DNA from 3 places in the Achromobacter sp. EB05 genome. Region 2 is predicted to be linked to each of the others. Evidence: predicted binding sites of a transcription regulator. Region 2 holds the regulator's gene; each other region holds the start of a gene.
The links. The regulator HrcA, encoded in region 2, represses chaperone genes, less so after heat shock. The targets are predictions, from matches to a motif close to TTAGCACTCNNNNNNNNNGAGTGCTAA.
Positions count from the first base shown of each region.

Region 1: the regulator HrcA is predicted to act here: its motif matches at 1,979-2,005, upstream of groES (co-chaperone GroES).
Region 3: the regulator HrcA is predicted to act here: its motif matches at 5,802-5,828, upstream of rpoH (RNA polymerase sigma factor RpoH).

Region 1 covers NZ_CP155917.1:5,380,755-5,390,477, reverse strand. Annotated here, with positions in the region: gene groL (chaperonin GroEL) at 1-1,595, opposite strand, end outside; gene groES (co-chaperone GroES) at 1,634-1,921, opposite strand; gene AAID08_RS24655 (hypothetical protein) at 2,173-2,331, shown strand; gene AAID08_RS24650 (lysozyme inhibitor LprI family protein) at 2,478-3,224, shown strand; partial or broken gene AAID08_RS24645 (DUF2000 family protein) at 3,343-3,579, shown strand; gene AAID08_RS24640 (hypothetical protein) at 3,554-4,369, opposite strand; gene AAID08_RS24635 (ATP-binding cassette domain-containing protein) at 4,608-5,075, opposite strand; gene AAID08_RS24630 (hypothetical protein) at 5,044-5,190, opposite strand; gene AAID08_RS24625 (hypothetical protein) at 5,638-6,123, opposite strand; gene AAID08_RS24620 (hypothetical protein) at 6,120-6,614, opposite strand; gene AAID08_RS24615 (YdcF family protein) at 6,922-7,674, opposite strand; gene AAID08_RS24610 (SDR family NAD(P)-dependent oxidoreductase) at 7,975-8,748, opposite strand; gene gcvA (transcriptional regulator GcvA) at 8,892-9,723, shown strand, end outside.
Region 2 covers NZ_CP155917.1:1,160,907-1,170,629, reverse strand. Annotated here, with positions in the region: gene AAID08_RS05410 (DUF4148 domain-containing protein) at 170-559, shown strand; gene dnaJ (molecular chaperone DnaJ) at 920-2,050, opposite strand; gene dnaK (molecular chaperone DnaK) at 2,160-4,085, opposite strand; gene AAID08_RS05395 (thioredoxin family protein) at 4,167-4,571, opposite strand; gene grpE (nucleotide exchange factor GrpE) at 4,586-5,143, opposite strand; gene AAID08_RS05385 (hypothetical protein) at 5,358-5,591, opposite strand; gene hemH (ferrochelatase) at 5,604-6,695, opposite strand; gene hrcA (heat-inducible transcriptional repressor HrcA) at 6,741-7,745, opposite strand; gene AAID08_RS05370 (NAD kinase) at 7,876-8,775, shown strand; gene recN (DNA repair protein RecN) at 8,789-9,723, shown strand, end outside.
Region 3 covers NZ_CP155917.1:238,277-247,999, forward strand. Annotated here, with positions in the region: gene AAID08_RS01120 (glutamate synthase-related protein) at 1-2,639, opposite strand, end outside; gene AAID08_RS01125 (hypothetical protein) at 3,008-3,799, opposite strand; gene fghA (S-formylglutathione hydrolase) at 4,031-4,894, shown strand; gene AAID08_RS01135 (hypothetical protein) at 4,991-5,680, shown strand; gene rpoH (RNA polymerase sigma factor RpoH) at 5,875-6,759, shown strand; gene cpdA (3',5'-cyclic-AMP phosphodiesterase) at 7,087-7,926, opposite strand; gene AAID08_RS01150 (cation:proton antiporter) at 8,116-9,723, shown strand, end outside.

The sequences.
Region 1 (9,723 bases), 2.1 Mb from region 2:
GGGGCAGCGGGCTTGTCTTCGGCCAGTTCCACAACGGCGGCTTCGGCGGTCAGCAGCAGGCTGGCGACGGAGGCGGCGTTCTGCAGGGCGGTGCGGGTCACCTTGGTGGGATCCAGCACGCCTTGCTCGACCAGGTCGGTGTACTCGCCGGTCGCGGCGTTGTAGCCGTAGTTGCCCTTGCCTTGCAGCACGGTGTTGACCACCACGCTGGCTTCTTCGCCGGCGTTGGTGACGATGGTGCGCAGGGGTTCTTCGACGGCACGCAGGATCAGCTTGATGCCGGCGTTCTGGTCAGGCGTGTCGCCCTTCAGGTCGGTGATGGCTTGCTTGGCGCGCAGCAGAGCCACGCCGCCGCCGGCCACAACGCCTTCTTCCACCGCAGCGCGCGTGGCGTGCAGGGCGTCTTCGACGCGAGCCTTCTTTTCCTTCATTTCGACTTCGGTGGCAGCGCCAACGCGAATCACGGCAACGCCGCCGGCCAGCTTGGCCACGCGTTCTTGCAGCTTTTCACGGTCGTAGTCGGACGTGGCTTCTTCGATCTGGATGCGGATCTGCTTGACGCGCGCCTCGATCGACTTGCTGTCGCCAGCGCCGTCGATGATCGTGGTGTTTTCCTTGCCCACTTCGATGCGCTTGGCTTGACCCAGCTCAGCCAGGGTGGCCTTTTCCAGCGACATGCCGGTTTCTTCGGAGATCACCGTGCCGCCCGTCAGGATGGCGATGTCTTCCAGCATGGCCTTGCGGCGGTCGCCGAAGCCAGGCGCCTTGACGGCGGTGGTCTTCAGGATGCCACGGATGTTGTTGACCACCAGGGTCGCCAGGGCTTCGCCCTCGACGTCTTCGGCGATGATCAGCAGCGGACGGCTCGACTTGGCGACTTGTTCCAGCACCGGCAGCAGGTCACGGATGTTGCTGATCTTCTTGTCGAAGATCAGGACGAACGGGTCTTCCAGCGCGGCGACTTGCTTTTCCGGGCTGTTGATGAAGTAGGGCGACAGGTAGCCGCGGTCGAATTGCATGCCTTCGACGACGTCCAGCTCGTTTTCCAGCGACTTGCCGTCTTCGACGGTGATGACGCCTTCCTTGCCGACCTTGTCCATCGCGTCAGCGATGATCTGGCCGATCGAGGAGTCGCTGTTGGCCGAGATCGAACCGACCTGGGCGATTTCCTTGCTGGTCGTGACCGGCTTGGATTGCTTCTTCAGTTCGGCGACGGCGGCGGCGACAGCCTTGTCGATGCCGCGCTTCAGGTCGATCGGGTTGAAACCGGCGGCAACGTACTTCAGGCCTTCCTGAACGATGGCCTGGGCCAGCACGGTGGCGGTGGTGGTGCCGTCACCGGCGTTGTCGGAGGTCTTGGAGGCGACGTCCTTGACCAACTGGGCGCCGATGTTCTCGAACTTGTCCTTCAGTTCGATTTCCTTGGCGACGGAGACGCCGTCCTTGGTCACGGTCGGGGCGCCGAACGAGCGCTCCAGCACGACGTTGCGACCCTTGGGGCCCAGGGTGGTCTTGACGGCGTTGGCGAGGACATTCACGCCACGGACGATGCGCACGCGGGCGTCGTCACCGAACAGTACTTGCTTGGCAGCCATTTGTTAGCTTCCTTCGAAAATTCGTTTTGAGGCAGGGTTTACTGGACCACGGCGAGGATTTCGTCCTCGCGGATGACGAGCAGCTCTTCGCCGCCAACCTTGACCGACTGGCCGGCGTACTTGCCGAACAGAACCTTGTCGCCAGCCTTCAGGTCGACCGGCAGGATCTTGCCGTCTTCGGTCTTCTTGCCGGGGCCGACGGCCACGACTTCACCCTGGTCGGGCTTTTCAGCGGCGCTGTCGGGGATGACGATGCCCGACGCAGTCTTGCGCTCGTTTTCGAGGCGTTTGACGATCACGCGATCGCCCAGGGGACGCAAGGCCATGAGGAACTCCTGTTACTAGAGAAGAAAGTGAATGATCGGTTGGGCCCGGGAGGATTGTTAGCACTCACCGGAGTCGAGTGCTAATTATAGGGATGATGTGGTGGGGTTCAAGGGGGAGAGCGGTGGCTGTTACATATGGGGCGGGCGGACAATGCGTCTTGTGGTGTGTCCCTTTTTTTGCGGATTGCGCTGAAGGGTCCGGGGGGCGAGAGTCTGCGCAAGAAGTTCTCTCACGCCCAAGGAGCCAATACATGCCCGCCAGCCTGCGCGCAATTCAATCGGATATCACGAAGCTTCGCGTGGACGCCATCGTCAACGCCGCGAATTCCTCATTGCTTTGGGGCGGCGAGTGTCGAATTTCGTTCGACTTGAGATTCGGTTCACTGAAGTTGGCACGTGGACGAGTGTAGATTGAGGCGGCGTGTGGATTGAAAGCCCGTTCATTGGCAGGCCGTGCCTTGCTCAATAGGTTATATATCCACTGAAGAGCGACTTGCTAGCATGTGTTGTGCTGTACGAAAGACATCATCGACATACAACTTGAGAAGATAGGATCATGACCCAGCCGCATTCAAGACGCCCACCCGCTGACGTACTGAAGACACGGTATACACCTGCGATGAAGCTTCTCTTTACGTTGGGCCTCGCAATGCTAGGGACCTACGCCCAAGCCGCCAGTTTTGATTGCAACAAGGCCGCGAGCACGACGGAAAAGTTGATCTGTAGCGATGCCGAGACCTCCGCGCTGGATGGCAAATTGCAGGGGGCCTATAAGGCAGCACTAGCCGCAACCGATGCCTATGGCAAGAAAGCGTTGGCTGAAGAACAGCGCAACTGGATTAAATACGCGCGTGGCATTTGTCAAGACAGCGCCTGCCTGCGGCAAGCATACACAAGCCGCATCGCCCTGCTGGCGCGTAATGAGAAACATATTGCCAATGGCAAGGTGTACTCGGACTGCAAGCTGCCGGGCAACCAAACCGCCAGTGGCGAATGCGTCAATGTTGTGCCGATTCGTGATCCCAACTCCCGTGTGGAATCGTTCAACCAATCGCTGGGGCAGCAGAAGCAAAACGGCCGAATCATCGGTTGTAGCCGGCTGATTGATCTGCCGGTTGGCGTCGCCGGAAGTAATCACAGTTTTGGCGGTTCCTGCGTATTGCAGGAAGGCACGCAGCGCAGGGACGTGAGGATCTGCAACGACGATATGTTCGGTCATTTCCAAGTAGAGCCGTCCACGCCGCAGGATGCCTCGGACAAGCGCCTGGTCGACTTTACTTACGCACAATGCTATGGCGGTTGATGGTAAACGTCCGGCTCTCACCGCGTAGAGGCCATCTTGGCGCTCAGGCAAGGGCTTTGCGCGGTGAGAGCCGGACGTTTACCTCACTCAGCCAGCCTCCCCATCACTTCTTCTTCTTATCCCGGTGTTCGAGGGGGACCGCGCCGGCCTGCAGGCGGCGTACCGGATCGCGCGCGACCGCGAGCTGACGCTGGCGCCGTTCGTCCATGCCATGTTCGCCACCGGCCGCTACGAGGCCAACCGCGCCGTGTTCCGCGCCCAGCCGGCCGACGACCTGGACCTGGTCGGCATCGCCCTGCACGGTCCGAAAAGGGCGGTGGACAAGGCGATCAAGGGGCGGTCGCTGCATCCTTGATGCTGTCGCTGTCGCTGTCGCTGTCGCTGTCGCTGTCGGACGCGGGACGCGCCGGCGCGCCGTCCCGGTAGGCCACCGAGACCATGGCGCCCACGACGAACGTCATCACGATGAAGAGCGTCAGATAGGCCACGATCCAATACGGCCCGCCGTCCAGGGCGTAGCCCAGGTACTCGTACAGCGCGCTGTGGGCCAGGCCGCCCGCGCTCACCAGGATGCCCAGGGCCAGCATCAGCGGCCAGCGCGGGTAGGGCATGGCGGCGCGCACGCCGCGCAAGCCGGTTGCGCCGGTCACGGCGGCGCGCGGCAGGGCGGGCGCCAGCAGCGCCAAGCCGTACAGGATCGGCAGCCAGAGCACCAGCACCACGGGCACCAGCGCCGCGAAGAACAGGCCCGAGTCCGGGCCGTTCATCAGCGCGAACAACACGTAGGGCAGGTCGCCGGTGGCGCGCGCCAGCGTCGCCACGACCACCGCCTGCAGGCCCAGCATCACCAGGTGCCAGGCTTGCGCCGTACTGCCGCCGGCATCGATCCGCGTATCGTCCGCGCGCGCGATGACCCGGTGCCAGGCGTACGTCATGCGCGAGAATGCAATCAGGTTGACCAGCGCGGACAGCAGGAACAGGCCGCCCTTAAGCCAGTACAGCGACGCGGCCAGAATGGCGAACGGCAGCGATAATAGGAACACCGCCAGCGACCACGGCGCGGCCGCCAGCATCGCGCGGCCATGGCGCCGGATGGCGCCAGCCGTTGCGTTGAAGAATGAAATCGCTCCGCGTGCGTTCGACAAGTCGTTCCTCCGTGTGCAATCGACAGGGCCTTGTTTATACCGCAGCCGGGCCCCCCGGACATCATCGTTTGCAGGCCTTTACCATAAGAGAGGAGACCCGATGGAAGTGACCTTGAGCGGCGGGATGGGGGGCGAGGTCGGCATCGCATGCCTGCCCGCCATCGTCGCGTGTCGCCCGCGGCTGAAGGCCGCTATTGTCCATAGTTCCCAAAAAGTTCAAGGCTTGGGTCAGCGCTCGCTAGGTTCGCGGATCGAGCGAGCTTGTGGCTTCATCGAGCGACAGCACTGGGGGATTACGCGGTATGGTGCGGGCCAACGTCAGGCGCTGCTTCTCGCCGCCAGAGAAGCGGTGTCCGCGTTCCCCCACCATGGTGTCATAGCCCTGGGGCAGCCTGCGTATTGCGGTATCGAGTTGCGCTACCTTGGCTGCGACCACCCGTTCCTCGTCGGTTGCCTCAGCCTCGGCGAAACGCAGGTTGTCGGCCACCGAGGCATTCAGGAGATACGGCTCCTGCGAGACCACGCCGAGCATTTCCGACAACGACTGGAAACTGAGATCACGGGCGTCGACCCCGTCATAGCGGATCGACCCGCCATCCACGTCGTACAGGCGAGCCAGTAAGTGGCCGAGAGTGCTTTTGCCTGATCCGGTCGCGCCGACGATGGCGACGTCGCTACCCGCGGGGATATCGAAACTGATATTCATGCTCCAGTTTTACTGCGGCGACCTTTTCCTTGATCTCGATCGGCGTGTCCGGATACTCGAAGATGCGGGCGAACAAGGCGCGGGTGGTGCGTACATCGCGTCCAAGCTGCAACATGGAAGACACCAACCTTCGTTCCCGAAGGCTGTGCGAACGACTCGGGATGCGCCAGGAAGGGGGCTTCCAGGAGTTCATATCTTTCAGAGGGAGCGCATGGTCGAGGAACCGATGCTTCAACGCGCCTACTACGTGCAGGGCAACCAGCCCGAGCAATGTGTAGGCCAGCGTCTTGTGCAACCATTGGAAGACGGTAAATCACTTGTCGTTCTTTGGCAGGAGCTCCGGCGGCTTCGCGCCAGCTTGAGATGCCCTCGCCGAGAAAGCTGATCAATCCGTACCAGGTATCACCTGTCGCGGGTAGACGAGGGAATCGGCCGGGACTGGTACTACGGGACGATCATTTTCCAGGTTGACCGAGCGGACGAGGCCACGCTGCAGGCGCTCAAGGCGGCGCTGCCCGGGAGATGATAGATGCCCCGTGCCCTTGATCGAACAAGGTCCAAGCTACTGCAAGCCATTCCAACGCGCGACGGCGGGCTCCGCCGCCGCCCACTTCCACAGGTCTCCCTGGCGGCAAATTGTCGCAAGATAAGGTCCCGTGTTTTTCTGGTCTTGAGTCACCGTGAAAAAGATCTCGCGGCAGGACGCGAGCGGCGTCGGCATTTCCCGGATGACGCCCATTTCGCCGCGTTCGTTGCCATAGGGAATCGTGTGACGGATTTCCCACTGTCGAATCTGGCCGACCTTCATTTCGCCGGCCTGCCTCGCCATGGTGTCTTGTTGATCGCTCTTCCATTCGCGCATCACATCCTTCACCGTCGCGTCAGTGACCGCCTGTATCGTCACCCCCACCGCGTAGCCCACGGCCGGATTGGCGGTCAATGCGCCGCTGCCGATTCCCGCCACGGCGCCAGCCGCGCCGCCGAGCGAGGCGCAGCCCGATACGAGCAGCAATAGCGAGAGGGGCCCGGCGACGCGGCAAAAGCTCATTGCAGCGCGCCCCAGCGAGGTGTAGCCGGCTCCGCGACCGCCCAGCGCCAAGCGCTTCCATCGTTGCAGATCATGCTGGTGTAGAACTGGCTTGGCGCGCTAGGCGCCGGCTGGCCATTGGCGCTATTGCTTGCCTCGGGGGCAGAGGAGGCGAGCGGAGGCGGAGCGATTGAGAACACAATCTCTTTGCAACTGAATCCATCCCCTCCGACGATTCGGCTGACGGCGACCTTTCCCTGCTCGTCGCCTTCAATGGGGAGCGTGTGCCGGACCCGCCAGTCGGCGACCTCGTCCACATGCAAGGGGCCCGCGACCTGGGCGATGGCGTTCTGTTCCTCTTCGTGGACGGCGCGTTCCAAGTATTGCAGCCCGGCCTGCGCGATGCTCTGCACGCCCAGGCCGATGCCCGTGGCGACCGACGCATTGCGCGTGACTTTGTTGGCCAGCGTGGTCCCGGCGATGCCCGCCGCAGCGCCCGTTCCCTGGCTCAAAAACGAAGTGCACCCTGACAAAAGAACACATAGAAAACAACTGTACGAAAGCGGGCGAAAAATCATGCTGAGGCGGTTGGATATTGAAAGTGGATGCGGTGCGGTCCACTAGACCATCCCATAGAGCCGTAGAATGCTGACCGCCACCACTGCGGCTACGGCGATGATCATGAGTTCGAAGATAACCTTCAAGAGCGACTCCGTTGCAGTTCTTCCCCGCTCATCAGGGCGAACAGAGGCTCGCGCTGAAGTGAGCGTTTTGGGGAGGGGGGCCTGGCTATGCCCGTGCCAGGCGATTCTCGTTCCATCAGCCGCCAGTGCGCGCAGGCGCGGGATTCTGTCCCAGCGCGTTGTAGGCGTGATATCTGGCGATGCCGGCGTATTCCTGCAAGGCGAAGTCAGCGACGGCAAAGTTGTACGAGAGCGGAAGCACAGACCAGCGCGCGTTCAGGTAGTCCGCGCGGACAGGCGTCGCGGGGACGCCAAAGTGAGCGAAGTACAGCATGCTGCGTTTGAGATGGATTCCCGACGAAACCAGCACCACGCGGTCGGCGCCGAAGCGCTGCAGGACTTCGCTGGTGAGTCGGGCGTTCTCCCACGTGTTCCTGCTTTCCGATTCGAGCACGATATCGGCTTCGGCAACACCAAGCTTCAGGAGAGCGTTCGAATAGACGGCAGCTTCCGGCGCGCCGGTGTGGGCCGCGTCGCCGCCGCTCACGATCACTTCGCACTTTTCACCGGTCTTCCTGCAATCGTCGTAGCGTTCCACCGCCGCGACGATCCGCGCGTATGAGAAGGCGCCTGGCTCGACCGTGTCCGTCAGCCTTTCCGTGCCTGCTCCCAGCAGGACGATTGCATTGTGTTTTCCCCACTCGATCGGCCGTGCGGTGGCGTAGGCGGACTGCAGGCTCCCCAAGAGCCATGCGGGAATGGGACCGCATCCCAGCATCAGAAACAGGGTGGCTACGACCACGTAAGCCAGTGCGCTCACACGGCGAAACTTGAGCGCGGAACAAAACATTCCCAGCAGCAAAATCGAGACAAGTACAGTGAGTGTCATTCAAGCAATCTCCAGCGAGTGCCCTTCGCTTTCGCGTCCGATGGCACACAGACGTGTTTTCGTGAAACCTGCTCGGGATGTTAGGCGGAGCGTAGGAGCGCGTCGTTCAGATTTATCTGAGCATGCGAGTCAGGCGGGGAGGGCGGTCTTCACGTGCCAGACCCCCAGGAGGAAGCGACGAGAACCTTATATCCGCGGCGCTCTTGAGGGTCTGAGAAATATCTGAGCGATCGCCCTCTTCATTGTCCCGTGGGGGAGGCGTGCGCTGGCGAGTCCGCTCCGCGCCATTTCCGCGTTGCGTCAGTTGCGTCCGGCCATCACGCCGCCATCCACGTCCCAGATGGCGCCGGTAACCCAGGCCGCCTGGTCCGACAGCAAGAAAGCAATCACCTCGGCAACATCTTCCGGCGTGCCGACGCGCCCGATAGGATGAAAGCTGTTGAAGCCTTGCAGGGCGTCGTGGACCTGCGCCTTCGGAATGAAGCCCTCATAGATCGGCGTTTGCACTACCGCGGGCGACACCGCATTGACGCGGATGTTCTTGGGCGCCAGCTCCATCGCCAGATGCTGCGTCAGCGAATGAAGGCCCGCCTTTGCCATTGAGTAAGCGGAAGATGGCGTGGCCGCAATCGCCTGCTTGGCCCACATCGAGCCGATATTGACGATGGCGCCGGGACGTCCCTCGGCGACGAGGTTTGCGGCCACCTTCTGCGTGATGAAGTAGAACGCTTTGTTCAACGCCATATATCGATCGTAGTCGGCGGACGTGTGTTCGAGGAACGGCTTCGGTGAGAACACCCCGGCGGCATTGACCAGCAGGTCGATGTCCGAGTGCTGCTCGTCGAGGAGGGCGAGCAGTCTGGTCAGGCCTTCGTGGGTGGACATATCGGCTGAAACGGCGGTGACCGGGCCAAGGGGCGCGAGCAGTCGACGGGCCTCTTCGGCCTTGCCCGGGCGCTGTCCGACGATTACGGCATTGCCACCGAGCGACATCACCTTCCGGGCAGCTTCCAGGCCGATGCCGCTGGTGCCGCCAACGACCAATAGTTTCTTTCCATTGAATTGCGTGTTCATGTGAGCTCTCTTTGATGGCCCAAAGCCGGGCCGGGTGAGGAAAATTCAAGCAAATTGCTTGATTCAGACCCAATTCTTCTCCTATCATCGCGCCGCGACAAATGAGATAAAGTGCTTGGACGACAAAGAAAAACTTTATCCAAATGAAGTCGCCAGTCCATCTAAATGCCCTCCGCGCGTTCGAGGCCAGTGCGCGTCACCAGAGTTTTTCCGCCGCGGCGGCCGAATTGAATGTGACGCCCGCGGCCGTTGGTCAACTGGTCCGAACGCTGGAAGCATGGCTGCGCATACCGTTGTTTCGGCGCAGGCCCAGCGGAGGCGCGAGGCTTGTTCTCACCGAGGCGGCGCAACGCGCATTGCCTGACATCCGGGCGGGTCTGGACCGGATGAGCATTGGGCTCGAAAAACTAAAGGAAGGATCCGCCAGCGGCGTGCTGACCGTCGCTGTGAGTCCCGCTTTCGCCGCCAAGTGGCTGCTGCCGAGAATTGACGGCTTTCAACGCGCCTGGCCCGATACCGATGTGCGACTCGACACCAATCTGAAACCGGTGGACTTCGTCGCGCAGGATATCGATATCGGGGTGCGTTACGGAACCGGGCAGTGGCCGCGTTTGTCGGCGCAGAAGCTGTTGGACGAGGAAATCTATCCCGTCTGTTCGCCCGGGCTGCTGCGCCAGCGAGGCGGATTTGAACGGCCTGCCGCGTTGTCCACAGAGACGCTGATCCACGATCTCTCGATGGATGGGCACGCAGAGTTTCCCACATGGAAAACCTGGTTGCGAAAGGCCGGTGTGTCCGGCGTCGGTGCCCTGCGGGGTATGAAAATCAACAACTCAGCAGCGGTATTGCAAGCTGCGGCGGAAGGCCATGGAATTGCACTGGCCCGCAGCGTGATGGCCAGGGACGATCTGGCCGCGGGCAGGCTGGTGCGGCTTTTTCCGGAGGTCACCTTGGCCTCACCGCTCGCGTACTACG
Region 2 (9,723 bases):
AAATATCTTATCCAAATGTTTATTACCCATCCATTTGGAAAGATGTTTTCAAGATATACGGGTTTATCCCAGGTGGGATGACGCGCACAATTCAGTCATCGGGAACAAACAACGAACCACGACGGAGGGCCGCCGGATTCGGCCCCGTCTAACAACATTGGAGGTCATTATGAAAACCCTGACGACTACCCTTCTGATTTCCCTAGCCCTGGCTGGCGCTGGCGCGCAAGCCGCCGGTGTCGAACAAGCCAAGTCGAGCGCCCAGGTGGCGACCGAACTGCAACAGGCCAAGGTCAGCGGCCAATACACCTTTGGCGAACTGGACTACCCCCCCGCCCTGCCCCAGGCCGCCAGCCTGAGCTCGCAGGAAGTGCAGGCCCAGTTGCAACAAGCCAAGACCAGCGGCGAATACACCTTCGGCGAACTGCAATACCCGCCGGTCGTGGCAGCGCCCGCCGCCGGCAAGAGCCGCGCCGAAGTCCAGCAGGAACTCGCCCAGGCCAAGGCCAGCGGCCAATACACGTTCGGCGAGCTCGAATACCCGCCGATCACCCGGTGAGCTGCTTGCTGTAGCCCGGCCGGCCCCGGGCGGCATCATGGCTCGGGGTCGGTTTTTTCCGGCAACGGCGGCAGAACTGTAGCAGTGGAAGTAGCAGGACCTGTAGTAGCAGTACGAAGTCTGTTTTGGAAGAGGCAGCAACTGTAGTTAGCAAGACCCGTAGTTAGCAGCACCCGTAGTCAGCAGTACGAAGTCTGAAGCAAGAAATAGCAGTACCCGTAGTGAAACCGCGGCGCAAGCCGCGGTTTTTTTTTCGCCCCGACGTCGTGCCGCCTGCCGCAATGAAAGCGGCCCAGGGTCCGGATACCTCCAGACCCTGGGCCGTGGTCCGCCGCAATGGCGGGAGTCAGGTCAGCCGATTCAGCTGAAGAATTCCTTGACGCGATCGGTCCAGGACTTGCTTTGCGGCGAGTGGCGGTCGCCCCCGTCGTTCAGCGAGGCCTCGAACTGGCGCAGGATGTTCTTCTGGTCGTCGCTCAGGCGCACCGGCGTCTCGACCACCACGTGGCAGTACAGGTCGCCCGGATAGCTGCCGCGCACGCCGCGGATGCCCTTGCCGCGCAGGCGGAAGGTCTTGCCGGACTGCGTGCCCTCGGGGATCGAGATCTCGGCCTTGCCGCCCAGGGTCGGCACCTGCAATTCACCGCCCAGCGCCGCCGTGGTGAACGGGATGGTCAGCTCGCAGTGCAGGTCGTCGCCGTCGCGCTGGAAGATCTTGTGCTGCTTGATGTGGATTTCCACATACAGGTCGCCCGGCGGGCCGCCATTGATGCCCGGCTCGCCATTGCCGCTGGAGCGGATGCGCATGCCGTCGTCGATGCCGGCGGGGATCTTGACCTGCAGGGTCTTGTTGCGGCGGATGCGGCCGACGCCATCGCAGGCCACGCACGGGTCGGTGATTTCCTTGCCGTTGCCGTGGCAGGTCGGGCAGGTCTGCTGCACGCTGAAGAAGCCCTGCTGCATGCGGACCGCGCCAGAGCCGCCGCAGGTGCGGCAGGTCTTGGGCGAGGTGCCGGGTTTGGCGCCGGAACCGTGGCAGGTGTCGCAGTTTTCCCAACTCGGTACGCGGATCTCGGTGTCGAAGCCGGCCGCGGCCTGCTCCAGCGTGATCTCCAGCGCGTACTTCAAGTCGGCGCCGCGATACACCTGCGGACCGCCGCCGCGACGGCCACCGCCGCCACCGCCAAAGATCTCGCCGAAGATATCGCCAAAGGCGTCGGCGAACCCGCCGCCCATGCCGCCACCGCCCATGCCCGCGGCGTTGGGATCGACGCCCGCGTGGCCGTAGCGGTCGTACGCGGCGCGCTTCTGTTCATCGCCCAGGACCTCGTAGGCTTCCTTGGCTTCCTTGAACTTCTCTTCGGCTTCCTTGCTGTCCGGATTGCGGTCCGGATGGTATTTCATGGCCAGCTTTCGATAGGCCTTCTTGAGTTCGTCGTCCGAAGCGTTTTTCGCCACGCCCAGGACGTCGTAATAGTCGCGTTTTGCCATGATCGGTGGGCTCGGGGGAGAGCCTTCTTTTCAGTGCTACAGAATGAGTTCGCCCGGTAGGCGGATTTCTCCGGCTACCGGGCGGCAGAGGCAGGTCAGCGCCCGGCCATTATTGGTCGCGCTTGACTTCCTTGAAGTCGGCGTCGACGACGTTGTCGTCCACCGGCTTCGCGTTGTCGGCGGCCTGCTGCTGGCCGGCCGCTTGCTGCGCCTGCATGTCGGCGTACATCTTTTCGCCGAGCTTCTGCGAGGCGGTCGACAGGGCTTCGACCTTGGCGTCGATGGCGGCCTTGTCGCCGTCCTTCAGCGTGTCTTCCAGCGCCTTGATGGCCGCTTCGATGCTTTCCTTCTCGGACGCCTCGAGCTTGTCGCCGTACTCGGTCAGCGACTTGCGGGTGGCGTGCACCAGCGCATCGGCCTGGTTGCGGGCCTGGGCCAGCTCGGCGACGCGGTGATCTTCCTCGGCGTTGGCCTCGGCATCCTTGACCATGCGCTGGATCTCGTCTTCCGACAGACCCGAGTTGGCCTTGATGGTGATCTTGTTTTCCTTGCCGGTGCCCTTGTCCTTGGCCGACACGTGCAGGATGCCGTTGGCGTCGATGTCGAACGTGACTTCGATCTGCGGCATGCCGCGCGGCGACGGCGGGATCCCTTCGAGGTTGAACTCGCCCAGGGCCTTGTTGCCCGCGGCGATTTCGCGCTCGCCCTGGAACACCTTGATCGTCACGGCCGGCTGGTTGTCATCAGCGGTCGAGAAGGTCTGCGAGAACCGGGTCGGGATGGTCGTGTTCTTCTGGATCATCTTGGTCATCACGCCGCCCAGGGTTTCAATACCCAGGGACAGGGGGGTGACGTCCAGCAGCAGCACGTCCTTGCGGTCGCCCGACAGCACGGAACCCTGGATGGCGGCGCCAGCGGCGACGGCTTCGTCGGGGTTCACGTCCTTGCGCGGATCCTTGCCGAAGAATTCCTTCACCTTTTCCTGGACCTTGGGCATGCGGGTCATGCCGCCGACCAGGATCACGTCGTCGATGTCGGAAACCTTCACGCCGGCGTCCTTGATGGCCACGCGGCAGGGTTCGATGGTGCGTTCGATCAGTTCCTCGACCAGCGCTTCCAGCTTGGCGCGCGTGATCTTCAGGTTCAGGTGCTTCGGACCGGAGGCGTCGGCCGTGATGTACGGCAGGTTGATCTCGGTCTGCTGGCTCGACGACAGCTCGATCTTGGCCTTTTCGGCGGCTTCCTTCAGGCGCTGCAGGGCCAGCACGTCCTTGGACAGATCAACGCCTTGTTCCTTCTTGAACTCGCCGATGATGTAGTCGATGATGCGCTGGTCGAAGTCTTCGCCGCCCAGGAAGGTGTCGCCGTTGGTCGACAGCACTTCGAACTGCTTTTCGCCATCGACGTCGGCGATTTCGATGATGGACACGTCGAACGTGCCACCGCCCAGGTCATAGACGGCGATCTTGCGGTCGCCCTTTTCGGTCTTGTCCAGGCCGAAGGCCAGCGCGGCCGCGGTCGGCTCGTTGATGATGCGCTTGACTTCCAGGCCGGCGATGCGGCCGGCGTCCTTGGTGGCCTGGCGCTGGCTGTCGTTGAAGTAGGCCGGCACCGTGATGACGGCTTCGGTCACTTCCTCGCCCAGGTAGTCCTCGGCGGTCTTCTTCATCTTGCGCAGCACGTCGGCCGACACTTGGGGAGGCGCCATCTTCTTGCCGCGCACTTCCACCCAGGCGTCGCCGTTGTCGGCCTTGACGATGGCATAGGGCATCAGGTTGATGTCCTTCTGCACCGCCTTTTCCTCGAACTTGCGGCCGATCAGGCGCTTCACCGCGTACAGGGTGTTCTTGGGGTTGGTCACCGCCTGGCGCTTGGCGGGCGCGCCCACCAGGGTTTCGCCGTCGTCCATGTAGGCGACGATCGACGGGGTGGTACGGGCGCCTTCGGCGTTTTCGATGATCTTGACCTGACCGCCGTCCATGACAGCCACGCAGCTGTTGGTCGTGCCCAGGTCGATGCCAATAATTTTGCTCATGGTCGGGTTACCTTGGATAAATCTATGAAATTGGAGAGAAATTTCCTGTCCCCACATAACTGGGGCTGCCCACAGGGTTTTTCAAGACGCCTGGCTGGAATTTTCCGCCGGGGTTTCCTGCAGGCGCCGGATCGCCGCCGTGAACTGGGGCAATCCGGGCCAACCGGTGATGCGGCCGAGCCGTTTTCCGGCACGGTAAAGCACAAAAGTGGGGACACCATGCAGGGAGAAGCGGCGTCCCAGGGGTTCGTCGGCGTAGACATCGGCCTCGAACCAGGTCAGGCCCAGGCCCAGCAGGGTGTCCTGGTGCAGCAACGCCGCCTGCTTGAAAAGATTGCAGTTATAGCAATCCTGGCCCCACAGGAACACGCAACGCAAGTCCGATCCCGGCGCCTGGACCACGGCCTCGTCGAATCCCGCGGTGTCGACATGCCGCATGCCGAACACAGCGAAAACCTGGGCCGGATCGAACCTGGGGTCGGTCATGGCGCGCGGTCCGGTCAGCCTTGGCCGGCGGACACCACCACCAGGGCCGGACGCAGGGTGCGGTCGGCGATGGCGTAGCCCTTCTGCAGCAGTTGAACCACGGTGTTGGCGGGCTGTTCGGCCGGAATCGAAGAAATGGCCTGGTGCAGGTGCGGATCGAATTTGTCGCCCTGGACCGGCGCGATTTCCTTGAGCATGTTGCGCTCGAAGGCGGCCGCGAGCTGCTTGAGGGTGACCTCGACGCCTTCGCGCAGGGTGTCCACGGTCTGGTCGGCCTGGGCCAGCGCGGCCTCCAGGCTGTCCTTGACCGGCACCAGGCTTTCCGCGAACGACTCGATGCCGAACTTGCGTGCCTTGGACACTTCTTCCTGGGCACGGCGGCGCACGTTCTCGGCCTCGGCGCGGATGCGCAGAAGCTGGTCCTGCTGCTCATTGACGGTAGCCTGGGCCGCGTCCAGTTGGGCGCGCAACTCGTTCAGCTCGGCCTGCGCGGCGTCCTGGGCGGCGGGGGCCGCATCGGCGTCGTCGCCGAATCCGGGCGTCTGATCTACAGGCTCGTTGGGTGCCGTCATGGGGAATCCTCCAAAAAGAATGGCTTTCGCAGACATGAATGGGGGCCAATACCCCTATTTCAAGCCCGGGAAAGCAAATATTCCCCGTCGCGCACCGCCGGGGCAACCGGCAGCCACCCATGAAAATCCGGAAAGTCGTGCCTGAAAATCGGCTCCAACCACGAAGATTCCGGCAGTCGGCATTTTCGACACTCCGGACGATGTCAGGGACAGGTCATTTCTTGTGCGGCTGCGCCGGGGCGGCAGCGTCGCTGGCGGGAAAGCTCTCTTTCAGGGCGCGGTCGACGCGTGGATCATCGTCCGGTTCCGGATTGATCGCGATGGGATCGCTGGCGGGGAAGGTTTCGGCCAGTGCCTCGTCCAGCTCGTGCTCGACCTGATCCTCGTCCACCGGGGTGCTGACGTCCCCCTTTTTCACAACTTTGCCCGTCTTGGGATCATGGTGCATGCGCCCTCTCCTTCAAGTCCGTGAATGTGTGGGCCATCCCCGCAAGTGGCGTTCCGCCAGGGTGGCCAACCCTGCGATCCAGGCCGGATCATCATTCAGCGCCGGGATGTAACGGAACTGCTTGCCGCCCGCGCCGAGAAAGGCGTCGCGGCACTCCAGGCTGATCTCTTCCAGGGTTTCCAGACAGTCTGCCACAAATCCCGGACACACCACATCCACCTCGGTGACGCCCGAGGCGGCCAGCGCCTTGAGGGTCGGTTCGGTGTAGGGCTCGAGCCAGCGGGCCGTGCCGAACCGGCTCTGGAAGGTCACCTCGATCTGCTCGCGCGGCAGCGACAGGCGCTGCGCCAGCAGCCGCGCGGTTTCCATGCAGTCGCGGTAGTACGGGTCGCCCAGCTCGATGGAGTAGCGCGGCAGGCCATGGAAGCTCATGACCAGCTTCTGCGGTTTGCCATGCTCGCGCCAGTACGCTTCGATGCTGGCGGCCAGCGGATCGAGATAGATGGGGTCCTCGTGGAATCGCTTGATAAAGCGCATTTCCGGCTGGTCGCGCAGCCGGCCGGCATGTCGCGTGACGGCATCGACCACCGTGGCGGTGGTGCTGGCGGCGTATTGGGGATAAAGCGGCACGGTCAGGATGCGTTCGCAGCCCTGCGCCCGCAGGCGCGAGATGGCGTCGGGAATCGACGGGTTGCCGTAGCGCATGCCCAGCTCCACCACCGCCTCGACCCCGGCCGCGGTCAACGCGGCCTGCACGCCTTCGGCCTGGCGGCGGCTGTAGACCATCAGCGGCGAGCCGTCCTTGAGCCAGATACCGGCGTAACGCGGCTCCAGTTTCTTGGGACGCAGCGTCAGCACCAGGCCGTGCAGGATCGGCTTCCACAGATAGCGCGGAATCTCGATCACACGCGGGTCCGACAGGAACTCGCCCAGGTACTTGCGGATGTCCTTCCTGCCCGGTGTGTCGGGCGTGCCCAGGTTCACCAGCAGCACGCCGACCTTGCCCGGCGCGCGCGGCGGCGGGTCTTCATTGAAAGGGTCGTCCTGCTCGGCTTCGGGCAGGTAGCGTTCAGGCCAGAGATACTTGAACAGGCGAAGAAACACAAAAACTCCCCTTCCTCCGCGAGGAGGATGTCGGTTCGAATGGAACTACTGGTTGTGGCTGAGGGCGTTGGACAGCAGACGCGCCGTGATGTCCACGATGGGAATCACCCGTTCGTAGGCCATGCGGGTCGGGCCGATCACGCCGAGCGTGCCGACCACCTTGCCGTCCACGCCGTAGGGCGCGGTGATGACCGAGACTTCTTCCATCGGCACCAACTGGGAATCGCCGCCGATGTAGATCTGCACGCCCTGCGCGCGGCTGGACACGTCGAGCAGTTGCAGCAGGTCGGTCTTCTTCTCGAACAGCGAGAACATCTTGCGCAGCCGGTCCATATCGGAAGCGATGTCGGTGACGTCCAGCAGCTTGCGCTCGCCGGAGATGACCACGGCATCGCCGTCCTCGGCGGCCTCGGCACTGGCCTCGACCGCCGCCTGCATCAGCCGCGAGATGTCTTCGCGCAACTGCGCCAGTTCGGTGGACAGGGTGCGCCGCACCGCGTCGAAGGACTTGCCGGCGAAGTGGACGTTGAAGAAGTTGCCGGCCTCCAGCAATTCGGCCTCGGCGTAGTCGCGCTGCACGAACAGGATGCGGTTCTGCACGTCGCCGTCGGGGGTGACGATGATCAGCAGCACCCGCTTGTCCGAGAGCCGGATGAATTCGATCTGGCGGAACACCTGGGCGCGCTTGGGAGTCAGCACCACGCCGGCGAACTGGGTCAGGTTGGAAAGCAGCGCTGCGGCGGCATTGACCGCGCGGGTGGGCTCGGCCGCGGCCAGCATCTCGCCCATGTTGTGCGGTTCGAGCTGGTAGGACTGCACCGCCAGCAGCGAATCGACGAACATGCGGTAGCCGCGGGGCGTGGGAATGCGCCCCGCGGAGGTGTGCGGACTGTGGATCAGGCCCAGCTCTTCCAGGTCCGCCATGACGTTGCGGATGGTGGCGGGCGACAGATCGAAAACCTTCGATAGCGTCCGCGAGCCGACTGGTTGCCCATCGGCGATATAGCGTTCGATCAACGCTTTCAGTAATGCGCGTGCGCGGTCATCCATAGCGGCTATTTTAGGGAATCTTTTCCAATTAAGGCGATTTTTGTCCCGCAAGCCAATATGCGGCCCCATATAATCGGCTAACAGGCCCGATTCCGGACCGATTTCGCTTTTTCTGATTCGCCTTGCCACCATGCACTTTCCTACCGTCGCGCTGATCGGCAGATACCAGGACGCCGGCCTGGCCACTCCGCTAAGGGCGCTCGCGCACGCGCTCACGCAGGCCGGGCGGCAGGTGCTCGTCGATGCCGACACGGCTCGCAACACCGGCCTGACGGAATATCCCGTCGCCACCTACGCGCAGATCGGCCAGGACGCCTCGCTCGCGGTGGTCATGGGCGGCGACGGCACGGTGCTGGGCGCCGCGCGCCATCTCGCCCCGTACGGCGTGCCGGTGGTCGGCATCAACCATGGCCATCTGGGCTTCATCACCGACATCCCGGTGCAGGACGCGCATGGCGCCCTGACGCGCGTGCTGGAAGGCAACTTCCAGATCGAGGAACGCATGCTGCTCGAAGGCAGCGCCTGGCGCGGCGACCAGCAGATGTACGCGGCCTCGGCGCTGAACGACGTGGTGCTGAACCGCGCCGGACGCGGCGGCATGATCGAAGTGCGCGTCGAACTGGACGGCGCCTTCATGTACACCCAGCGCGCCGACGGCCTGATCATCGCCACCCCCACCGGCTCGACCGCCTACGCGCTGTCGGCCAATGGCCCGATCCTGCACCCCGGCATGAACGCCATGGTGCTGGTGCCGGTGGCGCCGCAGACCCTGTCCAACCGCCCCATCGTCATTCCGGACACCGGCGTGCTGAACATGACGCTCACCGCCATGGGCCGGGTCGAGGTCGGCGCCAGCGTGCATTTCGACATGCAGACCTGGTCCGACCTGCAGCCCGGCGACCGCATCGTCGTGCAGCGCGCGCCCTATACCATCCGCTTCGTGCATCCGGAAGGCTACAGCTTCTTTTCCACCCTGCGCCGCAAGCTGCACTGGAACCTGATGCCGCAGGCCACCGACAACGTAGAGTAGTAAGCGCCCCGACATGCTGCGCACCCTGCACATCCGCGACTTCGTCATCGTCGAGCAGACCGAGATCCATTTCGGTCCCGGCTTCACCGTCTTCTCCGGCGAGACCGGGGCAGGAAAATCCATCCTCATCGACGCGCTGGCGCTGGCGCTGGGCGAGCGCGGCGACGTCAGCGTGCTGCGCGAAGGCGCCGCGCGCGCCGACATCACCGCCGTCTTCGACACGCCGCCGGCGCTGCGCGCCTGGCTTGCCGAACGCGAGATCGATGCCGACGATGAACTGGCCCTGCGTCGCGTGATCGACGCCCAGGGCCGCAGCCGCGCCTACATCAACGGCACCCCGGCCACGGTCGCGCAATTGCGCGAACTGGGCGACAGCCTGGTCGACATCCACGGCCAGCATGCGCACCAAAGCCTGATGCGTGCGGAGGCTCAGCGCGACCTGCTGGATGCGCATGGCGGCCACGGCGACCTGCGCCAGGCGGTGGGCCAGGCCTGGAAGCAATGGCGCGCGCTGGCGCGCCAGTTGGAATTGGCCGAAAAGGACGCGGCGGGCCTGGCCGCCGAACGCGAGCGGCTGCAATGGCAGGTCGACGAACTCGATCGCCTCGGGCTCGCCCCGGACGAATGGGAATCGCTGCAATCCGAGCACACCCGCCTGTCGCATTCACAGTCGCTGCTGGACGGCGCCACCCAGATCCTCGACGCCCTCGATGGCGAAGGCGACTCGGCCCACCACCGGCTGACCGCGGCCAACCACCGCATCCAGCAGATGCTGCGGCACGACACCGGCCTGCAGGGCATCTACGACGAACTCGAATCGGCTCGCATTGCCATCAGCGAAGCGGTGTCCGACCTGAACAACTACGTCAGCCGCGTCGATCTCGATCCGCGCCGGCTGGCCGACGTCGAGGCGCGCCTGAGCGCGGTATTCGAGACGGCGCGCAAGTT
Region 3 (9,723 bases), 920 kb from region 2:
AAGCGGAACTCGAACAGGCCGCGCAGCGTCATGTGGCGGCGGCTCTGGTCGTTGATGATCTGCGCGTACTCCTTGTACGTGCGGTAGTTGTTGGCGCGCGAGGCGTGCTGCAGCTTGGCGATGGAATCCGGCGTCCACATGTGCTCTTCGCCGCGCACGCGGTAGGCGTACTCGCCGCCCGCTTCGAGGTCGTTCGCCAGGACCGGGTCGCTGCCGAAGGCGGCGCGGTGCTGGCGCAGCGCTTCCTCGGCCACCTGGAAGATGCCGATGCCTTCGATGTTGGAGGCGGTGCCGGTGAAGTACTTGTTCACCAGGCTGCTCTGCAGGCCGACCGCTTCGAAGATCTGGGCGCCGGTGTAGGACATGTAGGTGGAGATGCCCATCTTGGACATCACCTTGTTCAGACCCTTGCCGATTGCCTTGATGAAGTTCTTGACGGCCTTTTCCGGGTCGCTCATCTTGCCCAGCGATTCCAGCGCCAGGTAGGGGTGGATGGCTTCGGCGCCATAGCCGCCCAGCAGCGCGAAGTGGTGCACTTCGCGGGCCGAGCCGGTTTCCACCACCAGGCCGGTGTTGGTGCGCAGGCCGGCGCGGATCAGGTGCTGGTGCACCGCCGAGGTGGCCAGCAGGGCGGGGATGGCCACGCGCTCGCTGTCGACCAGGCGGTCCGACACGATCAGGATGTTGTAGCCGCTTTGCACCGCGTCCACGGCGCGCGCGCACAGCGCGGCCACGCGGGCTTCGATGCCCTCGGGGCCCCAGGCGGCCGGGTAGGTGATGTCCAGCTCGAAGCTGCGGAATTTCTTGCCCGTCACCTGCTCGATGTCGCGGATCTGCGCCATGGCGGCGAAGTCCAGCACCGGCTGCGACACTTCCAGGCGCAGCGGCGGGTTGACGTTGTTGATGTCCAGCAGGTTGGGCTTGGGGCCGATGAACGACACCAGCGACATCACCATCTGCTCGCGGATCGGGTCGATCGGCGGGTTGGTGACCTGGGCGAACAACTGGCGGAAATAGTTGTAGAACGGCTTGGCGCGGTCGGACAGCACGGCCAGCGGGGCGTCGTTGCCCATCGAGCCGATCACTTCCTCGCCGGTCGAGGCCATGGGTTCGAGGATGAACTTGTAGTCTTCCTGGGTCCAGCCGAAGGCCTGCTGGCGATCCAGCAGCGACACCGACGATTGCGTGGCGACGGCGGCCTGGCGCGGGGCCGGCAGCGATTCGAGCTTGATCTGCAGGCGTTCGATCCACTGGCGGTACGGACGGCTGTTGGCCAGTTGCAGCTTGATCTCGGCGTCGTCGATGATGCGGCCCTGTTCCAGGTCGATCAGGAACATCTTGCCCGGCTGCAGGCGCCACTTCTTGACGATGCGGTTCTCGGGGATCGACAGGGTGCCGGCTTCCGAGGCCAGGATGACCATGTCGTCGTCGGTCACCAGGTAGCGCGCCGGGCGCAGGCCGTTGCGGTCGAGCGTGGCGCCGATCTGGCGGCCGTCGGTGAACGCGACCGCGGCGGGGCCGTCCCACGGCTCCATCATGGCGGCGTGGTATTCGTAGAAGGCGCGGCGGCTTTCGTCCATCTGCGTGTGCTGTTCCCAGGCTTCCGGGATCATCATCATCATGGCGTGGGCCAGCGAGTAGCCCGAGTTCACCAGCAGTTCCAGGCAGTTGTCGAACGTGGCGGTGTCCGACTGGCCTTCATAGACGATGGGGTACAGCTTCTTCAGGTCGTCGCCCAGCACGGCCGACTGCATCATGCCTTCGCGGGCGCGCAGCCAGTTGAAGTTGCCCTTGACCGTGTTGATTTCGCCGTTGTGGGCGATCATGCGGTACGGGTGGGCCAGCGGCCAGGCCGGGAAGGTGTTGGTCGAGAAGCGTTGGTGCACCAGCGCCAGCGCCGACACGGTGCGCGGATCGGCCAGGTCGCGGTAGTAGCGGCCGACCTGGTCGGCCAGCAACAGGCCCTTGTAGACCACGGTGCGCACCGAGGCCGAGGGCACGAAGTATTCCTTGCCGTGCGCCAGGTGCATGTTCTGAATGGCGTGGCTGGCGGTCTTGCGGATCACGTACAGCTTGCGTTCGAGCGCGTCGGGCACCATCACATCGGCGCCGCGGCCGATGAACAACTGGCGGATCACGGGTTCGCAGTCGCGCACGGTGGGCGACATCGGCATGTCGACGTCCACGGGCACGTTGCGCCAGCCCAGCACGACCTGGCCCTCGGCGCGCACCGAGCGCTCCAGTTCCTGTTCGCAGGCCAGGCGCGAGGCGGTTTCCTTGGGCAGGAACACCATGGCCACGCCGTATTCGCCGGGCGGCGGCAGGGTGATGCCGTGCTGGGCGAACTCGTCGCGATAAAGCGTGTCCGGGATCTGGATCAGGATGCCGGCGCCGTCGCCCATCAGCTTGTCCGCGCCCACCGCGCCGCGGTGATCGAGGTTTTCCAGGATCTTCAGGCCCTGCTGGATGATGGCGTGGCTTTTCTTGCCCTTGATGTGCGCCACGAAGCCCACGCCACAGGCGTCATGCTCGTTCTTGGGGTTGTACAGGCCCTGGGCCGGCGGCAGGCCGATGCGGCTGGCATCGATCGGGGTCGCCTTGGGGGTGGGACAGGATTCGTTCGGGGTGATTTGGGGCATGGCGCGCTCCGCAGTAAGACTGCGTTCTAATGTTGCAGTGCAGGAACGGACAATACCCCCGTAGGCAGTAGGGTGCAATAGAAACATAAGGGGTGCGACCCTAATTTATTCATTGCACCGTCATAGAGCATTAATATGGGGACATAACAAGGCCCGCACCAATCAAGGCTTGCGGCGACAGTGCGCCGACCCGCACGGGCCTCAAGGGGGTGAATCCCTCGATTTCGCCATGTTTTGTCCCCAATTATTGTGATGCTTTTTGGCGAATTCGGAGGCCGGTCGGCGCCTCTCGGCTGGCGTGCGAACGCACGCGATCCTGCCGCCTCGGAGATTGCGGCGGCATGAAAAAAGCGCCCGAAGGCGCCTGGTCAGGAGGATGATCCGCTTCCGGAGGTTCCGTTGGATGGCGGTGACGCCGGCGTCGCGGCCCCCCCGGTATCGCCGCCGGACTCGGCGGCGGCCGGCGCGGCCGGCTTTTTGCGCGGCCGTCCGCGTTGGCCCGGGGCCACGCGGCGGCTGGCGGTATGGGCCAGGCTGGCGATGAAGCTCGGGCCGCCCAGCGCCCACTGGCCAGAAACGGCCTGGTCGATGCGCTGGCTTTCCTCGCGCGACAGGCCGTCCTGCAGGCGCTTGCGGTAGTTGGCCTGGCGGTCGAAGGGCGTGTTGCCGCAGGCCCAGTAGTCGGCATGGTCGGACTGCCACTGCGCCGGCGCTGCCGTGGTATTGCCGGTATGGCTGGAGGCCGAGGACCAAGGCCAGGAATCGGGATCCTGCGACGCGCCGCTGCGCACCGGATAGGTTTCCAGCCAGACCAGCGCGGGCAGCACCCAGGCGCCGGGCTCGAGCAGGGCGGATCGATAGCGGCCCGCGAACACCCGACCGCCGCGCAGGCGCGCCGCCAGGTTGCGGCCCAGCGTCTGCATCAGGCGCGGCAGGCCTTCCTCGTCGGCGGGGGTGGCCAGCAGCAGGATGCGGTCGTTGGCGAGCAGCCAGCCATGCACCGACACGCGGTGGCGCTGGGCCGATTCGCCCAGCCACGTGGCAAGCTGATTGAGGATATCGGCCGGGGCGGGCTGCGATGCCGCCGCCAGCGGCTGAATGAAATTGGCCTGCACCAGTTGGGGCAGCCCAGGGGCGTACAGACGGGGCAGACGGGCCATAGTGTCAGGGCTTGCGCTTCCAGAAGAACGGGTTGTCTTCTCTCACGTATATAAATAGTGCCACGGTGAACGCTGGTCAAGCCCCGCGATCACAATATGGGCGCGGAATCGCTACTTTTTGTGGAAAGGACTCCGATTCGGGCAGGTTAACATTCGGCGACGGATCCTCGTACCGTGGATATACCCTAATTCCGACCGAATTTTCTTCAGCCTCAGACCCGGAGACCTCCCATGCCCGCCTCCCTGGAACTCATTTCCCAGCATCGTTGTTTCGGGGGGGCGCAGCGCTATTACCGCCATGAGTCGGCCGAGATCGGCCTGCCGATGCGGTTTTCGGTGTTCGTCCCGCCGCAGGCCGAGCACGGCCCGGTGCCGGTGCTGTTCTACCTGGCCGGCCTGACCTGCACCGAGGAAACCTTCATGATCAAGGCGGGCGCCCAGCGCCTGGCCGCCGAACTGGGCGTGATGCTGGTGGCGCCCGACACCAGTCCGCGCGGCGCCAACGTGCCGGGCGAAGACGAGAGCTGGGACCTGGGCACCGGCGCTGGGTTCTACCTGGACGCGACCACCACGGCCTGGCGCGCCCACTACCGCATGGATAGCTACGTGACCCGCGAGCTGCATGGCATCGTCACCACCGCCCTGCCCGGCGACGCCGCGCGCGTCGGCATCTTCGGCCATTCGATGGGCGGTCACGGCGCGCTGGTGCTGGCGCTGCGTCACCCGGGCAAGTTCCGGTCGGTCTCGGCGTTCGCCCCGATCGCCGCGCCCAGCCAGTGCCCGTGGGGCCAGAAGGCGTTCGGCGCCTACCTGGGCGAGAACCGCGACGACTGGGCCGCCTACGACGCCTCGGCCCTGATGCGCGGCTTGCGCCAGCCATTCCCCGGCGGCATCCTGGTCGACCAGGGCACCGCCGACCAGTTCCTGGCCGAGCAGTTGTATCCCGAGGTATTCGAGGCCGCCTGCGCCAGCGCCGGCCAGCCCCTGGTGCTGCGCCGCCAGGAAGGCTACGACCATGGCTATTACTTCATCTCGACCTTCATCGAGGATCACATCCGGTTTCACGTCGAGCGGCTTGGAAAGCCGGTCGCCTGACCCCTCGCTTCTATACTGGGCGGCCTGCCGTGGCAGGCCCGCGGCGGCTCCCGCCCGGCCCCTGGCCGCGGCGCCCTTTGCATAGGATCGGCTGATTTGATCAACGGAATCGCTCCCTTCGTCTGGATTCTGCTGGCCGCGGTGGTCGTCTTCCTGCCGGGCCTGGCGATGCTGCTGGGCAAGGGCGGCCCGCGCGACGAGCGCGGCCGGCGCACCTTCCAGTTCCGCCCCGTGCGGCGCGTGTTCGGCCTGTTGCTGCTGTTGCTGGGCGGCGTGTCGGGGCTGCTGGCGCTGTCGCTGGTCCAGTTCTTCAAGCTGACCACCGACGAACCGGTGGCCCGGATCGAGGTCCGCCAGCAGGCGGAAGGCCAGTTCCAGGTCAGCGCCGCCGCGCCGGGCGTGGGCGCCAAGCAATATGTGCTGTATGGCGACCAATGGCAGATCGACGCCCGCGTGGTGCGCTGGCGCCTGCCGGCCCTGATGGCGGGCGTGTCGCCGCTGTATCGCCTGGAGCGCCTGTCCGGCCGCTACAGCGACGCCGCGCGCGAGGCCTCGGCGACGCGTTCGGTGCATGCGCTGGACGACTGGCCGGCGCCGGACCTGGGGTCGCTCAAACAGAGCTTCCCGAACTGGTTTCCCTTCGTCGATGTCCAATTTGGCAGCGCGGCCTACATGCCGCTGTTCGATGGCGCGAAATACCAGGTCTATATGGATCCCCGCGGCGCGTTGTTCGTACGCCCGGATGGCGAGGCCACCGCGGCGGGACTGAAGCGGCTGGGGTGGTAGCCAACGCGTCCGGAGCCGTGTGATGGCCTGCCCGGCAAGGCGGATGGCCCTGCGCGCAGCTCGGAATTTAAAATGGGGCCGCATCGCGTGGAGGAAACTTTGACGCGTCGCAATAGTCGAATTAGCACTCCCTTTACTAGAGTGCTAACATCGAATCCATGTCTTTACCCCTTCGCTTTCCGGAGACCGCCGCAATGAAGCAACCCAGTACCTCGTTGGCCACGTCCGGCAACGCTCTGGCGTTGGCCATCGCCAATCCGGGCGCGCTCGGCACGATCGATGCCTACATCTCGGCCGTGAACCGCCTGCCGGTCCTGTCGGCCGAACGCGAAACCGAACTCGGCCGCCGCCTGCGCGACAGCGAAGACCTGGGCGCCGCGCGCGAGCTGGTGTTGTCGCACCTGCGCCTGGTGGTGTCGGTCGCGCGCCAGTACCTGGGCTATGGATTGCCCCACGCCGACCTGATCCAGGAAGGCAATGTCGGCCTGATGAAGGCCGTCAAGCGGTTCGACCCCGAGCGCGGCGTGCGCCTGGTGTCGTTCGCCGTGCACTGGATCAAGGCCGAAATCCACGAATACATCATCCGCAACTGGCGGCTGGTCAAGGTGGCGACCACCAAGGCGCAGCGCAAGCTGTTCTTCAACCTGCGCAGCATGCGCCCGGACGGCCAGACGCTGGATCCGGAACAGGTCGATCACATCGCGCGCGAACTCAACGTGCGCCGCGAGGATGTCAGCGAAATGGAAGTGCGCCTGTCCGGCCGCGACATGTCGCTCGAGAACCAGGACGACGATGACGACAGCTACGCGCCCATCGCCTACCTGTCCGACGAAGGCCGCCAGGAGCCGACCCGCGTGCTGGAACGCGCCGCCCGCGACCAGTTGCAGAGCTCGGGCCTGTCGAGCGCGCTGGAAGCACTCGACCCGCGTTCGCGCCGCATCGTCGAGGCCCGCTGGCTGCAGGACGACGGCGGCGCCACGCTGCACGAGCTGGCGCAGGAATTCGGCGTGTCGGCCGAACGCATCCGCCAGATCGAGGCCGCCGCGTTGAAGAAGATGCGCGGCAACCTGGCCGCCTGATTTCCCGCCGCATCCATGCCCAGGGCCGCGATTCGCGGCCCTTTCCATTTACGCCGCCGACCGCCCCGACCCACGGAAGGGGCCGTGGCGGCCATTGTCGCGTCGCACCAATAAATTGATACAAATTCGCCGCGAAATAACCGCCGATTTCAGAAACTTAATGCAGTGCGCCCCGCCTAACTTCACGTAGACCGCAAACTTTGGTTGGCAGTCTTGTCATCCGTCTCGGCTTCTCCTCTTTCCCCTCCCCTATGAGACGGATGCTTGCGGGGCACCACGCATATGGTGCCCCGTTTTTTATTGCGCGCGCGAAACGCGTCGGGCCGTTCAGGCCGCCTGCGCGCTGGCCGGACCGGGCTGCGTTGCATGCCACAGGGCGTCCTGCACGCGCCGCACGCCGGTGGCCATCGAGCCATCCTGGTAGAGCTTGATCCAGCGATACCCGGGGGCGAGGTTGTCGACCACATGCTTGCCGTCGCGGATGCTGAACTGGAAGCAGGTGGAGGGCGTGGCCAGCATGCGCAGGTTGTGGCGGCGGCGGTCGAACTCATGGTGCACGTGGCCCCACAGCAGCACACGCACCTGCGGCCAGCGCGCCAACAGCTTGAACAGCGCCTGCGGGTTGTCGATCATCATCGAATCATGCCAGTGGCTGTCGATCTGCATCGGGTTGTGGTGCATGGCCAGCAGCGTGTGTCGTCCGGGCGCCTCGGCCAGCGCCGCTTCCAGCAGATCGAGCTGGCTGTCGGGCAGGTGGCCGGCGTTGGAGCCGGGCACGGTGGTGTCCAGCGAAACCACGCGCCAGGCGCCCACGTCCGTCACGGGCACCGACCATTCTGGCAGTTCATGGCGCATCGCCACAGGCAGGTCGTGGTTGCCCGGCAGGCAACGGATCCGGGCGCCCTCCAGCGCCGGCGCGGCGCCCAGGATGGCGGCCAGGCGCTGGTAGGCGGCGGGCTCGCCGTCCTGGGACAGGTCACCCGTGGCCAGCAGCAGGTCGGGGTGCTTGCCGTCGGCCTCGATCTGGCGCAGCACGGCGCGCAGGCTGGCATCGGTGTTGACGCCGAGCATCACGGTGTCCGGCTCGCCGAACAGGTGGCAATCGGTCAACTGGACGAGCATGGCTGGGGCGTCGGTGCGCCGGGCCAGGGTATGGACGCGTGCCAAGTGCGGCTCCTGCGAAGTTTCTGCACGGGCTCCTACCTTACCTAAAAAACATGTCCCGGCGCGTATCGCCCCACCCGATCGGGGTAACGAAACGTGCGCCGGAAATAGCCGTTCGCCGGAATCGACTGGAAAACCCGCTATTCTTGTGGAACTTCTCACAAGCTTCATGATCGGGACGCGGCGTTATCCATGGATGTAGGTTTTCTCGTATTCGGCCTGGCCGGGCTGTTGACCCTGGTGTGCTTCATGCCGCCGCTGGCTGGCCGCCTCAAGCTGCCCTACTCGGTGCTGCTGGCAATCGTCGGCTGCCTGCTGGGCATCATCGTGCACGTCCATGGCTGGGCGCCGAGCTGGATCGGCGACTTCCTGGATTCGCTGGAGCGGTTCGAGATTTCCTCCGAGACCTTCCTGATGGTGTTCCTGCCAGTGCTGCTGTTCGAAACCGCGCTGTCCATGAACGTACGGCGGCTGATGGACGACATCGGCCCGATCCTGATGATGGCGATCGTCGCCGTGGTGGTGTGCACGGTGGTGGTGGGCGTGACGCTGGACGCGATCTCGCCCTATGGCCTGGTGGTCTGCCTGCTGCTGGGGGCCATCGTGGCGACCACCGACCCGGTGGCGGTGGTGGGCATCTTCCGCGAAGTGGGCGCGCCCAAGCGCCTGACCACGCTGGTCGAAGGCGAAAGCCTGTTCAACGACGCCGCGTCGATCGCCCTGTACTCGGTGCTGCTGGCCGTGCTGGGCGGCCATGGCGAGTTGACCGCCAGCGGCATCTTCAATGACTTCATTGTGCACTTCATCGGCGGCGGCATCGCCGGTTTCGCCATGGGGCGGCTGGCCTGTTTCCTGTTCGCCTGGCTGCGCGGCTTTCCCACGGCCGAGATCACGCTGACGCTGACGCTGGCCTACCTGTCCTTCTTCATTTCCGAGCACTACCTGAACGTGTCGGGCGTGGTCGCCACGGTGATCGCCGGCCTGGTGGTGGGGTCGACCGGCCGCACCCGCATGTCGCCGACCACCTTCGAATACCTGTCGAGCGCCTGGGAACAATTCGGCTTCTGGGCCAATTCCCTCATCTTCCTGTTCGCGGCCATGCTGATTCCCAAGCTGATGGCGGCCGCCGACTGGCAGGAACTGGTGCTGGTGGCGGTGGTGTTCGTGGCGACGCTGGTGGCGCGGGCCATCGTGGTGTTCGGGCTGCTGCCGTTGCTGGGGCTGACCAAGCTGGGCACCAAGGTCAGCAATCCCTACAAGGTGGTGATGCTCTGGGGCGGCCTGCGCGGCGCGGTGTCGCTGGCCCTGGCCCTGGCCGTGACCGAGCAGACCGGCGTGCCCGAGGAGGCGCGCCAGTTCATCGCCGTGGCCACCACCGGTTTCGTGCTGTTGACGCTGTTCGTCAACGGCATCAGCCTGCGGCCGCTGATCCGCATGCTGGGGCTGAACCAGTTGTCGCCGGTCGAGCGCACCATCCGCAACCAGGCGCTGGCGGTGGCGCTGGAGGACCTGCAGGGCAAGACCGAAGAAGTGGCCAAGACCGAGCACATCGGCAGCGAGGTGCGCGACCGTATCCGCGCGGTGTTCGACGCCAGCCTGACCAGCGTGCACGATGGCCAGGTCAGCCAGATGAGCGACGAGCAGCGGGTGGCCGTCGGGCTGGCGATCGTGGCGCAGCGCGAGGAGGAAATGTTCTTCGACATCCTCAAGGCGCAGATCGTCGACTGGCGCATGGCGGAAACGCTGCTGGCGCGGGCCGAACGGCTGGAGGACGCGATCCGAATGGGCGGGGTGCCGGGC